DNA from 2 places in the Microbacterium sp. NPDC056569 genome. Region 1 is predicted to be linked to the other one. Evidence: riboswitches for the same ligand, from Rfam matches in the RefSeq annotation. Region 1 holds a riboswitch; the other holds the start of a gene.
What was found. Region 1 has a riboswitch for thiamine pyrophosphate ahead of ACFQ7C_RS18440 (ECF transporter S component). Riboswitches for the same ligand answer to the same signal wherever they lie in the genome.
Positions count from the first base shown of each region.

Region 1 (5,046 bases):
CGTCGCGCGAGGCCCATGCTGCGCCAGTCGTCGAGGAAGAGCCCGAGGGTCCGGGTTCCGGCGAGCACACCCAGCACGAAGCGCGACGGCAGCTTCGCCACCTGGGCGAGCGCGTCGGCGAGCTCGGTGGGATCGGTGCGTCCGAAGAGCAGGATGGTCGGCAGCGCGAGCGCGAGCACGCGCAGGCACACCGCGACGGCAAGGGCGATCGAATCGTCGCTGATCGTCGCGTACCAGAACGACCAGTAGACGGTGCCGCCCGGTTCCGCATACAGCAGCATGCTGACACCCGCGACCGGCGCGAAGACGAGGATGGGCAGCATCCGTTTCAGGACCGTCGCGAGAGCGAGGCCCGTCAGCGGGATGCAGGCGAGCTGGAGCGCGATCGCGACCAGGGCGCTGGTGGCGTCGATGGACGCGAAGAGGGGCACCGACAGCAGCAGCGCCAGCACGATCTTGGTGACCGGGTTTACGCCGTCGAGCCACGGGCGCGCGGTGGCCTCGACGTCGGCGCGGGCGTCGACGGCGGTCACGATCCCACCCCCGCGTGCAGGGTCGCCCCGAGCTCGATGCGGTGGCCGCCGAGGTGGTGCAGCACGTCCTCGTCGTGGGTCACGGCGACGACCGTCGTGCCCGCGGCGATCTCGGACTGCAGCAGCTGCACCAGCTCGATCCAGCCACGGCGGTCCTGACCGAACGTGGGCTCGTCGAGCACGATCACCGGCGGCGCGTCGGCGAGCACGGTCGCGACCGAGAGCCGCCGCTTCTGCCCGCCGGACAGCGTGAACGGGTTCGCGGCGGCGAGCGGCGCGAGGTGCAGCCGCTCGAGCAGCTCGTCGACGATCTGGTCGACGGCGGCCGGGTCCACGCCGCGCGACCGCGGCCCGATCGCGAGCTCGTCGCGCACGGTCGAGGCGAGGAACTGGTGCTCGGGCTCCTGGAACACCGTGCCGATGCGCGTGAGCAGCTCGCGCGACGTCCACCTCGAGGGGCGCCGGCCGGAGCGCCCTGCCAGCTCCGGCGCGGCCTCGACGCGACCCGCCGCCTCGGGCAGCAGTCCCGCGAGGGTCAGCGCGAGCGTGGACTTGCCGGCGCCATTGGGGCCTGTGATCACGGTCGCGGCAGCACGCGGCACGGCGAGGTCGAGCCCGGCCCGCACGATCGTGCGGCCGTCGCGGGAGATCGAGAGAGCGGATGCCTCCACCGCCGCCGGCGCGTCGCCCGGCGCGGGAGGGAGCACGGGCAGATCGACGGGGTGGCCCGGCACCCACACGCCCGCGGCGGCGAGCGCGGCGCCGTGGCGCGAGAAGACCTCAGACGGCGTTCCGTCGGCGAGGAGCCCGCCGTCGGCGGCGACCACGATGACCCGGTCCATCAGGTCGGCCCACACCGCGGTGCGGTGCTCGATGATCACGAGAGTCGCGCCGGTGTCGCGCACCGCGCGCTCGACGGCGACGCGCACCTCGCGCACGCCGTCCGGGTCGAGGTTGGCGGTGGGCTCGTCGAGCAGCAGCACACCCGGGCGCATCGCCAGCACCCCGGCGAGCGCGAGGCGCTGCTTCTGCCCGCCCGACAGCGCCTTCGTCGGCCGCTGGAGGGGCACGTCGAGGCCGACGGCGTCGAGCGCCTCCGCCACGCGGGACGGGATCTCAGGTGCCGGCACGCCGAGGTTCTCGCAGCCGAACGCGACGTCGTCGCCCACCTTCGACAGCACGACGCCCGAGTCGGGATCCTGGAGCACGAGCCCCACGCGACCGCGGTGTGCCTCGGCACGCTCGCCGTCGATGAGGAGGGACCCGGTCTCGTCACCCTCGTCCGCGCCGCCGAGGAGGCCGGCCATCCCGGCGAGCAGGGTGGACTTGCCGGCGCCGGATGCCCCGAGCAGGAGCACGCGCTGGCCGGGCTCGATCGTGAACGAGACGTCGCGGACGGCGGGTGCCCGCCGCCCGCCGTAGCGCCAGCCCCAGCCCGCCGCCGTGATGCGAGCCGGGTGGGTCGCCGTCACGTCAGACCTCGCGGCGCGCTTCGCGTCCGACGGCGAAGCGGTTGAGCGCACCGGTGGCGGCGAGCCCGCGCACCGCGAACCAGCCGACGAGGCCGGCGAGGAGGGCGCCCGACACCGCGAGCGACACCAGGTAGATGACGTTGAACTCGAGAGTCTTCAGGATGTTCGGCGAGCTGCCGTAGAACAGCTCGAACACCCACGCACCGACCGCGGCGCCGACACCGGCCAGCATCGCGACGGGCAGCGTGAAGCGACGGTAGAGGAAGATCGCGAAGACGAGCTCCGCGCCGAGGCCCTGCACGATGCCCGAGAAGAGGGTCGAGACGCCCCACACGTTGCCGATGAGCATCGAGACCAGCGCGGCGATCACTTCGACCAGCAGCGCCGCTCCGGGCTTGCGGATGACGAGGCCGCCGATCACGCCGCCGATGAGCCAGATGCCGACGGCGATGCCGCCGAGGCCCGGAGTGAGACCGTCCATGGCGACGAACCAGGTGCCGCCGACGGTGTTCCAGGCCCAGAAGACGAGGCCGATCGCGACGCCGAGCACCGCGGCGACGACGATGTCGACGACCCGCCAGCGGAGGCTGCGCGGGGGCTGCGAGTGGGCCGCAACGGGGGTGGATGCGGACGTGGACGCGTGCATATGAGCTCCTCCCTGCGCCGGCATGATCCGGATCAGGTTCGACGGTCGAAGCGTGGATCGCTTCCTCTCAGCCCGGCTCACCGGACTCCCGTGGTTGTGCCGACGAGTATACCGCCGGTTCAGCGGGTATTTTGGGGGGATGAGCTCGGACGACACCCCGGTACCCACGCGTCGTGCGCGACGCGCGCGGACCGGTGCCGTCCCGACGCAGGGTTCCGACGATGCGCCGGATGGCGGCATCCTCACGATCCAGACCGGTGAGACGGATGCTGTCTACCCGCCCACGAGCACGGCTCCGGTCGACGTGACCGCTGTCGCGCCGACGATCGCGACCGTCCCCTTGGCCGACATGCCCTCGGTCGCGACCTGGAACCCGACCGACCCGGTCGACCCCTCCGGCTTCGTCCTCCCCGCCGTCGCCGTCGCCGGCGACGCGACCGTCACCGCCGTCACCGATGGTCGGGCCGCTCTGGCCTGGGTCGACGAGACGGTCGTCGAGCACGGCGCCGCGCCTGCCGACCTCTCGGCTGCGGCGAGCCCCTACGTGACGGTGGAGGCCGATCTCCTCTCCGACGCCCCGCGACGCTCTCCGTTCCGCGCCGCCGTCGTCGTGCCCACGCTCGCGATCGCGGCGGTGGTCGGCGCCTACGCCGGGACGACCCTGCTGTGGCCGCTGCACGCCGTCGCCCCCACCGTGACCGCGATGGAGGTGCAGCCGATCGCCGCCCCCGCCGCGGCGCCCGCGTGGCCCGCGCAGGGCAGCGCGGCCGAGGCCGTCGCCGGCATCCCGGGAACGCTCGCCTCCACAGCCGACGCCGACGCGATCGCCAGCATCACCAAGGTCGTGACCGCGCTGGTCGTGCTCGAGGAGATGCCGCTCGCCGTGGGCGAGCAGGGGCCGGAGTACCGCTTCACGTCCGCCGACCGCTCCCGCTACTGGCAGTACCGCGCGGGCGGCGAGTCCGCGCTGGACGTCCCGGTCGGGGGTGCGCTCACCGAGTACCAGATGCTCGAGGGCATGCTGATCGGCTCGGCGAACAACTACGCCGACCGCCTGGCGCAGAACATCTGGCCGTCCGACGCCGTGTACGCGTCCGCCGCCAACGCGTGGCTCTCGGCCCATGGCGTTCCGGGCATCACGGTCCGCGAGCCCACCGGCATGGACCCGCGCAACAGCGCGAGCCCCGAGGCCCTCGTGACGCTGGCGCAGAAGGCGATGGCGCACCCGGTGATCGCCGAGATCGTCGCGAAGCAGTCCGTCGACCTCCCTGGAGCGGGGCACGTCGAGAACACCAACGGCCTGCTCGCCGATCCCGGCGTGGTCGGCATCAAGACCGGCACGCTGGACGCGTGGAACCTGCTCTCGGCCAAGGACGTCACGATCGGCGACCAGACCGTGCGCCTGTACGCGTCGGTGCTCGGCCAGCCCGACGACGAAGCGCGCCTCGCGGCGTCGCGCGCGCTGTACGCGCAGCTCGAGTCGGAATTGCAGCTCAAGCCGTCGGTGACGGCCAGCACCGTGGCCGGCCAGGTCGAGACGCTGTGGGGCGACCAGGTCGACATCGTCACGTCGGGCGATGCGTCGGTGATCCTGTGGAACGGCGGCAGTGGCACCGTCGCGACCACCTACAACCTCGGCGACCACCGCGACGCCGGCGACGTGGTCGGCTCGCTGAGCGTGACCGGACCGCTCGACGCCACCACCGTCGACCTCGCGCTCGCGGCCGACATCACCGAACCGTCGCCGTGGTGGCGCCTCACGCACCCGCTCGACCTCTTCGGCCTCAACGGCTGAGCCGCCCGGACGACGAGGGATCGCCGGTCAGCGGATGAGGCCTGCGACGTCCAGGTCCTCCCACAGCGCGGCGGGGATCCCGATCGCCATGAGCTCGGCGTTGCGACGCAGCTGCTCGGGGCGGCTGCCGCCCACGACGACGGCGCGCACCGCCGGGTCGCGCAGGGGGAACTGCACGGCTGCGGCGGGCAGCGGCACATCGTGCGCGCGGCACACGGCGACGATGCGCTGCAGGCGTTCCCACAACGGCTCCGGCAGCCGTCCGTACTCGTACCGGTCGTCGCGCTCCGGCTCGTCCTTCGCCAACAGCCCGGAATTGAAGACGGATGCCGCGACCACCCCCGTCCCCCGCGCTCGGCAGGCCGGCAGCACGGCGTCCGCGGCCGGCTGCTCGAGCAGCGTGTAGCGGCCGGCGATCATGACGAGCTCCAGGTCGGCGCTCTCGACCGAGGCCGCGAGCGCCTCCGTCACCATCGAGCCGACGCCGATCGCATCGACCGCGCCGTCAGCCCGCAACTGCTCCAGCGCGGGGAACGCCTCGCGCAGCGCCAGGTCGAGGTCGTGCCGTTCGGGGTCGTGCAGGAAGAGGACGTCGACGCG
Region 1 is NZ_JBHTUV010000019.1:58,252-63,297, reverse strand. It holds gene ACFQ7C_RS18450 (energy-coupling factor transporter transmembrane component T family protein) at 1-533, opposite strand, end outside; gene ACFQ7C_RS18445 (ABC transporter ATP-binding protein) at 530-2,005, opposite strand; gene ACFQ7C_RS18440 (ECF transporter S component) at 2,007-2,651, opposite strand; TPP riboswitch at 2,644-2,753, opposite strand; gene ACFQ7C_RS18435 (D-alanyl-D-alanine carboxypeptidase) at 2,791-4,446, shown strand; gene ACFQ7C_RS18430 (aldo/keto reductase) at 4,474-5,046, opposite strand, start outside.

Region 2 (5,046 bases), on a different contig from region 1:
AGGCCCGCGCGAAGAACTCCCGTTCGTGCTCCATCGACCGGGCGAACGCAGCGTCCATGCGCACCCGTTCGAGAGGTCCGGCCTCGAGCGCAGCCGCGTCCGCGATCTCGGTCGCCCGGGCGGTCGCGGCGGTGAAGGCGGGGTCGCCGTACATCGCGAGCCAGTCGTCGTAGGGGTGCGCGTCGTGCCGCCGGGCGGCGAGGCGGATGCCGATGTCCGTGTACAGCCAGAAGCACGGCAGCAGCGCCGCCACGAGCTCGCCGTACGAGCGGGCCGACGCGTGCAGGTGGTTCGTGTACGCGAGGGTCTGCGGCGCAGGAGCGGCGGTCACGGAGCCGAGGTGCGACTCGTGCAGCCGTCGCTCCTCGACGATCGACGACTCCGCCGCCTGCGCCCAGAAGGCCTGCTCCTCGGAGGTCGGAGCGAGCGCACTCGCCTTCGCGAGCACGCGGGAGTACTCGCCGAGGTAGACGGCGTCCTGTGCGAGATAGCGCAGGAACGTCTCGCGGGGAAGCGTCCCGTCGCCGAGCCCGCGTACGAACTCGAGGGCGTCGACGTCGGCGCGCACGGTGGCCGCGGCATCCCACACGTTCGTCGACCAGGTCGGGCGGGGAACGGATGCTGCGGCCCGGTGCTCGTGGAAATGGTCGATCGGGCCGTTGCCCTCGCCCACGCGCAGCGCGTCGGCGTGCGCCAGTGCGCCGGTGAGCCAGGTCTTCGCGCGCTCCAGCGCTTCCGGCCACGCCGCGCCCGCCGCGCGCAGCGTGGCCATCGCGGATGACAGCGAGCAGCCGGTGCCGTGCGTGTTGCGGGTCTCGACGCGTGCGCCGGCGACCTCCTCGACCCCTCCGCCGGCCGAGACGACGGCGTCGGGGCAGTCGGCGCCGTCGAGGTGGCCGCCCTTGAGCAGCACCGTGGTGCCGGTCGCTCGAGCGAGCGCCTGCGCATCGTCGACCGCCTGGGCCCAGGTGGTCGCTCGATCACGCCCGACCAGCACCGCGAGCTCCGCGAGGTTCGGGGTCACGAGGTCCGCCTCGCCCACGAGTTCGCGCAGCGCGTCCTCGGCCGCGGGGTCGAGCAGCCGGTCGCCGCTCGTCGCCACCATCACCGGGTCGAGCACGACGATCGGCGGACGCACCCGGGCGAGCCACGCGCGGACGGTGCCGATGATCTCGACGGACTGCAACATGCCGATCTTCACCGCGTCGATCTCGACGTCGTCTGACACGGCATCGAGCTGTGCGGCCAGGAACGCGGTCGGCGGCACGTGCACCTCGCGCACCCCGCGTGTGTTCTGCGCGACGAGCGCGGTGACCACGGCCATGCCGTAGCCGCCGAGGGCGGCGATCGACTTGAGGTCGGCCTGCACGCCTGCGCCGCCGGTCGGATCGGTGCCGGCGATGCTGAGCACGCGCGGGACCGCCGCTGCTCGGACCGTCGTCGGTGCGGGTGCCGAGAGGGCGGTGTCGGTCACCGCGCAACCCCCTCGAGCGAGGGTGCGTCCGCGGTGCTCCGCAGCGCGCGCGTCGCCGCCGCCGGGTCTTCCGCGCCGCAGATCGCCGACACCACCGCGATGCCGGCGGCCCCCGCGGCGCGCAGCGCCGCGACATCCGACTCGACGACTCCGCCGATCGCGACGCACGGCAGGTCCGTGCCCGCAGCGAACGCCGCGAAGCCGTCGACCCCGAGCGCCGGCGGATGGTCGGGCTTCGTCGACGTCGGCCGGATCACCCCGACGCCGAGGTAGTCGATCGTTCCGCGGCGGGGCGCGGCAGCCGCGGCTCGGTGCTCGGCGGAGTTCGCGGTCCACCCGATGACGGCGTGCGACCCGAGCAGGCGCCGCGCGGTCTCGGGCGGCAGGTCGCCCTGCCCCAGGTGGACGCCGTCGACGCGGGCTCCGGCATCCCGAGCCGCCACCGCCACGTCGGCGCGGTCGTTGATGAGGAGCAGGCACCGGCGGTCGATCACGTCCGACAGCGACCTCGCCTGGCGGATGAGCTCACGGGCGGTCACCGACTTCGCCCGCAGCTGCACGACGTCGACCCCCGCGCCGGCTGCGGCGTCGACGACCTCGCGCAGCCGATCGAACGGCAGGCGGTCGTCGGTGACGAGGTGCAGGGCCAGGTGTGCGGAGCGGCCGCTCATCGGACGGCCAGGGCGCCGGCGACGCGCGCGTCGAGCTCGGCCGGGTCGCCGGCGACGGCGTCGAGAGCGTCGAGGAACGCCACGGCGAACGAGCCCGGGCCCGCCGCGCGGGCGGCGGCGCGCTCCGATGCGACCGCGTAGAGGACGGATGCCGCCACCGCCGCCTCGAACGGCGCACACACGCCGACGAGGGCGGTCATCACCGCCCCGAGCGAGCAGCCGCCGCCGGTGACCCGGGTGAGGAGCGCGTCTCCGCCGTGCACGCGGACCACGCGCTCGCCGTCGGTGACGAGATCGACCGGGCCCGACACGGCGACCACGCCGCCGGTGCGCAGCGCGAGCGATCGCGCGGCGCCGGCCGCAGCATCCGTGCCGTCCGTCGCGTCGACTCCGCGACCGCCGCCGCCCTCGCCGGCGAGGGCGAGGATCTCGGAGGCGTTGCCGCGGACGACGGCGGGACGGTGCTCGAGCAGTTCGGCGGCGAGTGCCGTGCGCACCGGGAGAATCCCGACCGCGACCGGGTCGAGCACCCAGCGGGACGTCGCGCGCACCGCCTCGCGCGCGGCGTCGCGCTGCTCGGCGGTGGGCGTGCCGAGGTTCACGAGCACCCCGTCGGCGATGCCGGCGAAGAGTCCCGCCTCGCCCGGGATGTCGCACATCGCGGGGGCGGCCCCCACGGCGAGCAGGGCGTTCGCGGTGTAGTTCGTCACCACCGCGTTCGTGATGCACTGCACCAGGGGTGCGGCCTCCCGCAGCGCCGTCAGCGCGGCGGCGGGGGACAGGGCGGACAGGTGTGCTTCGGTGCGCGCGGTCATCGCGACATCCCTTCGCTCGCATGATCGAGATCAGGTTCGACGGGTGTGTTCTCAGCCCGCCGCGCGGGCACCCCGTGTCACTGCGGAGCAATCTAGCAGGCGATCTCGACGGGCCGGTGCCGTGTGTCGGCATCGCCCGTCGTGCGACTGATGGCTCGGGCGCTGGCCCTGTCGACGCACGTCGCGATGCGAACCCGTGAGCCTGCCGAAGTGTCGGCCCCACGCCGTAGGCTGGGGGAGTGACCACCGCCCTGTACCGCCGCTACCGGCCCGAGTCGTTCGGCGAGATGATCGGGCAGTCGCAGGTCACCGAACCGCTGATGACCGCCCTGCGCGGCGACCGGGTCGGTCATGCGTACCTGTTCTCGGGTCCCCGCGGGTGCGGAAAGACCACGTCGGCCCGCATTCTGGCGCGTTGCCTCAACTGCGCGCAGGGCCCGACCGACACGCCCTGCGGCACGTGCGACAGCTGCCTCGAGCTCGGGCGCGGCGGTGGCGGGTCGCTCGATGTCGTCGAGATCGACGCGGCGAGCCACAACGGCGTCGACGACGCCCGCGACCTGCGCGAGCGCGCGGTGTTCGCGCCGGCACGCGACCGCTTCAAGATCTTCATCCTCGACGAGGCGCACATGGTCACCCCGCAGGGCTTCAACGCCCTGCTCAAGCTCGTCGAAGAGCCCCCCGACCACGTCAAGTTCATCTTCGCGACGACCGAGCCCGAGAAGGTCATCGGCACGATCCGCTCGCGCACGCACCACTACCCGTTCCGCCTCGTGCCTCCGGCGGCGATGCTCGAGTACGTCGAGCAGCTCTGCGCCCAGGAGGGTGTCGATGTCGAGCAGGGCGTGCTGCCGCTCGTCGTCCGCGCCGGCGGCGGATCACCCCGAGACACGCTGTCGCTGCTCGACCAGCTCATCGCCGGCTCTGAGGACGCGAAGGTCACCTACGCCCGCGCCGTCGCGCTGCTCGGCTACACGCACGCCGAGCTGCTCGACGAGGTGATCGACGCCTTCGCCGCCTCCGACGCGTCGGCCGCGTTCGCCGCGGTCGACCGCGTCGTGCAGACCGGGCAGGACCCGCGCCGCTTCGTCGACGACCTGCTCGAGCGCCTGCGCGACCTCATCGTCGTATCGGCGACCGGCCAGGGTGCCGCGGCGGTGCTGCGCGGCGTCTCGACCGACGACCTCGCGCGCATGCAGCGTCAGGCCGACGCGTTCGGTCCGTCGCGGCTGTCGCACATCGCCGACCTCGTGATCGCGACTCTCGACGACATGACCGGCGCCACCTCGCCGCGCCTGCAGCTCGAGCTGATGGTCGCGCGCGTGCTGGCGCGTGGCGCAGCGGCCGCGCCCGCCGCGGCGCCGGTCACTGCCGCAGCTCCGGCGACGGCCGCGCCGCCGGCGCCCGCCGCCGCAGCTCCGACGCCGGCCGCAGCGCCCGCGGCCGCGGCTGCCCCTGCTGCCGCGCCGGCGGCTCCCGTCGCGCAGCCCGCGTCACCGGCCCCCGCGGAGGCACCCCCGGTCCCCACAGGTCCCATCACACTTGGTCTCCTGCAGCAGGCGTGGCCGCAGGTGCTCGGGCAGCTCGAGAACGTGAGCCGCTCGTCGTGGATGCTCGCCTCCGGCGCCCGCACCGTCGCCCTCGACGACGACGTGCTCACGCTCGCGTTCGCGAGCCAGAGCGACGTCGCGAAGTTCAAGCAGCTCGCCGCAGGCAAGGGCCCCAGCGAAGATCTGCGGCAGGCGATCCTGGCCGTGCTCGGCATCCGTGTGAAGTACATCGCCCGTCACGATCCCACCGGCGGCTCGGGCGGAAGCGGGGGATCGGGTGCGCCGACGCCTCCCGCACCGGCTGCGCCCGGCCGCGAAGCCCCCCGTCAGGCGGCCGCCCCCGACGCGGCGGCAGCGCGCGCCACCGCCGTGGCTCCGAGCACCGCGCCGCCGGCCCCCGCCGCAGCCCCGCGAGCCGCGGCACCGGCCACGCCCCGCGCGACCGCACCGGCCGCACCGCGGGCCACGGCGCCGGTGTCGGCACCGGCTTCCGCGGCGCCGGTGACCGACTGGGCCGTCGCGCCAATCCCGTCCGA
Region 2 is NZ_JBHTUV010000021.1:38,924-43,969, forward strand. It holds gene thiD (bifunctional hydroxymethylpyrimidine kinase/phosphomethylpyrimidine kinase) at 1-1,474, opposite strand, end outside; gene thiE (thiamine phosphate synthase) at 1,471-2,145, opposite strand; gene thiM (hydroxyethylthiazole kinase) at 2,142-2,960, opposite strand; TPP riboswitch at 2,951-3,045, opposite strand; gene ACFQ7C_RS19005 (DNA polymerase III subunit gamma and tau) at 3,200-5,046, shown strand, end outside.
Region 2: another riboswitch for thiamine pyrophosphate. It lies ahead of thiM (hydroxyethylthiazole kinase); the one in region 1 lies ahead of ACFQ7C_RS18440 (ECF transporter S component).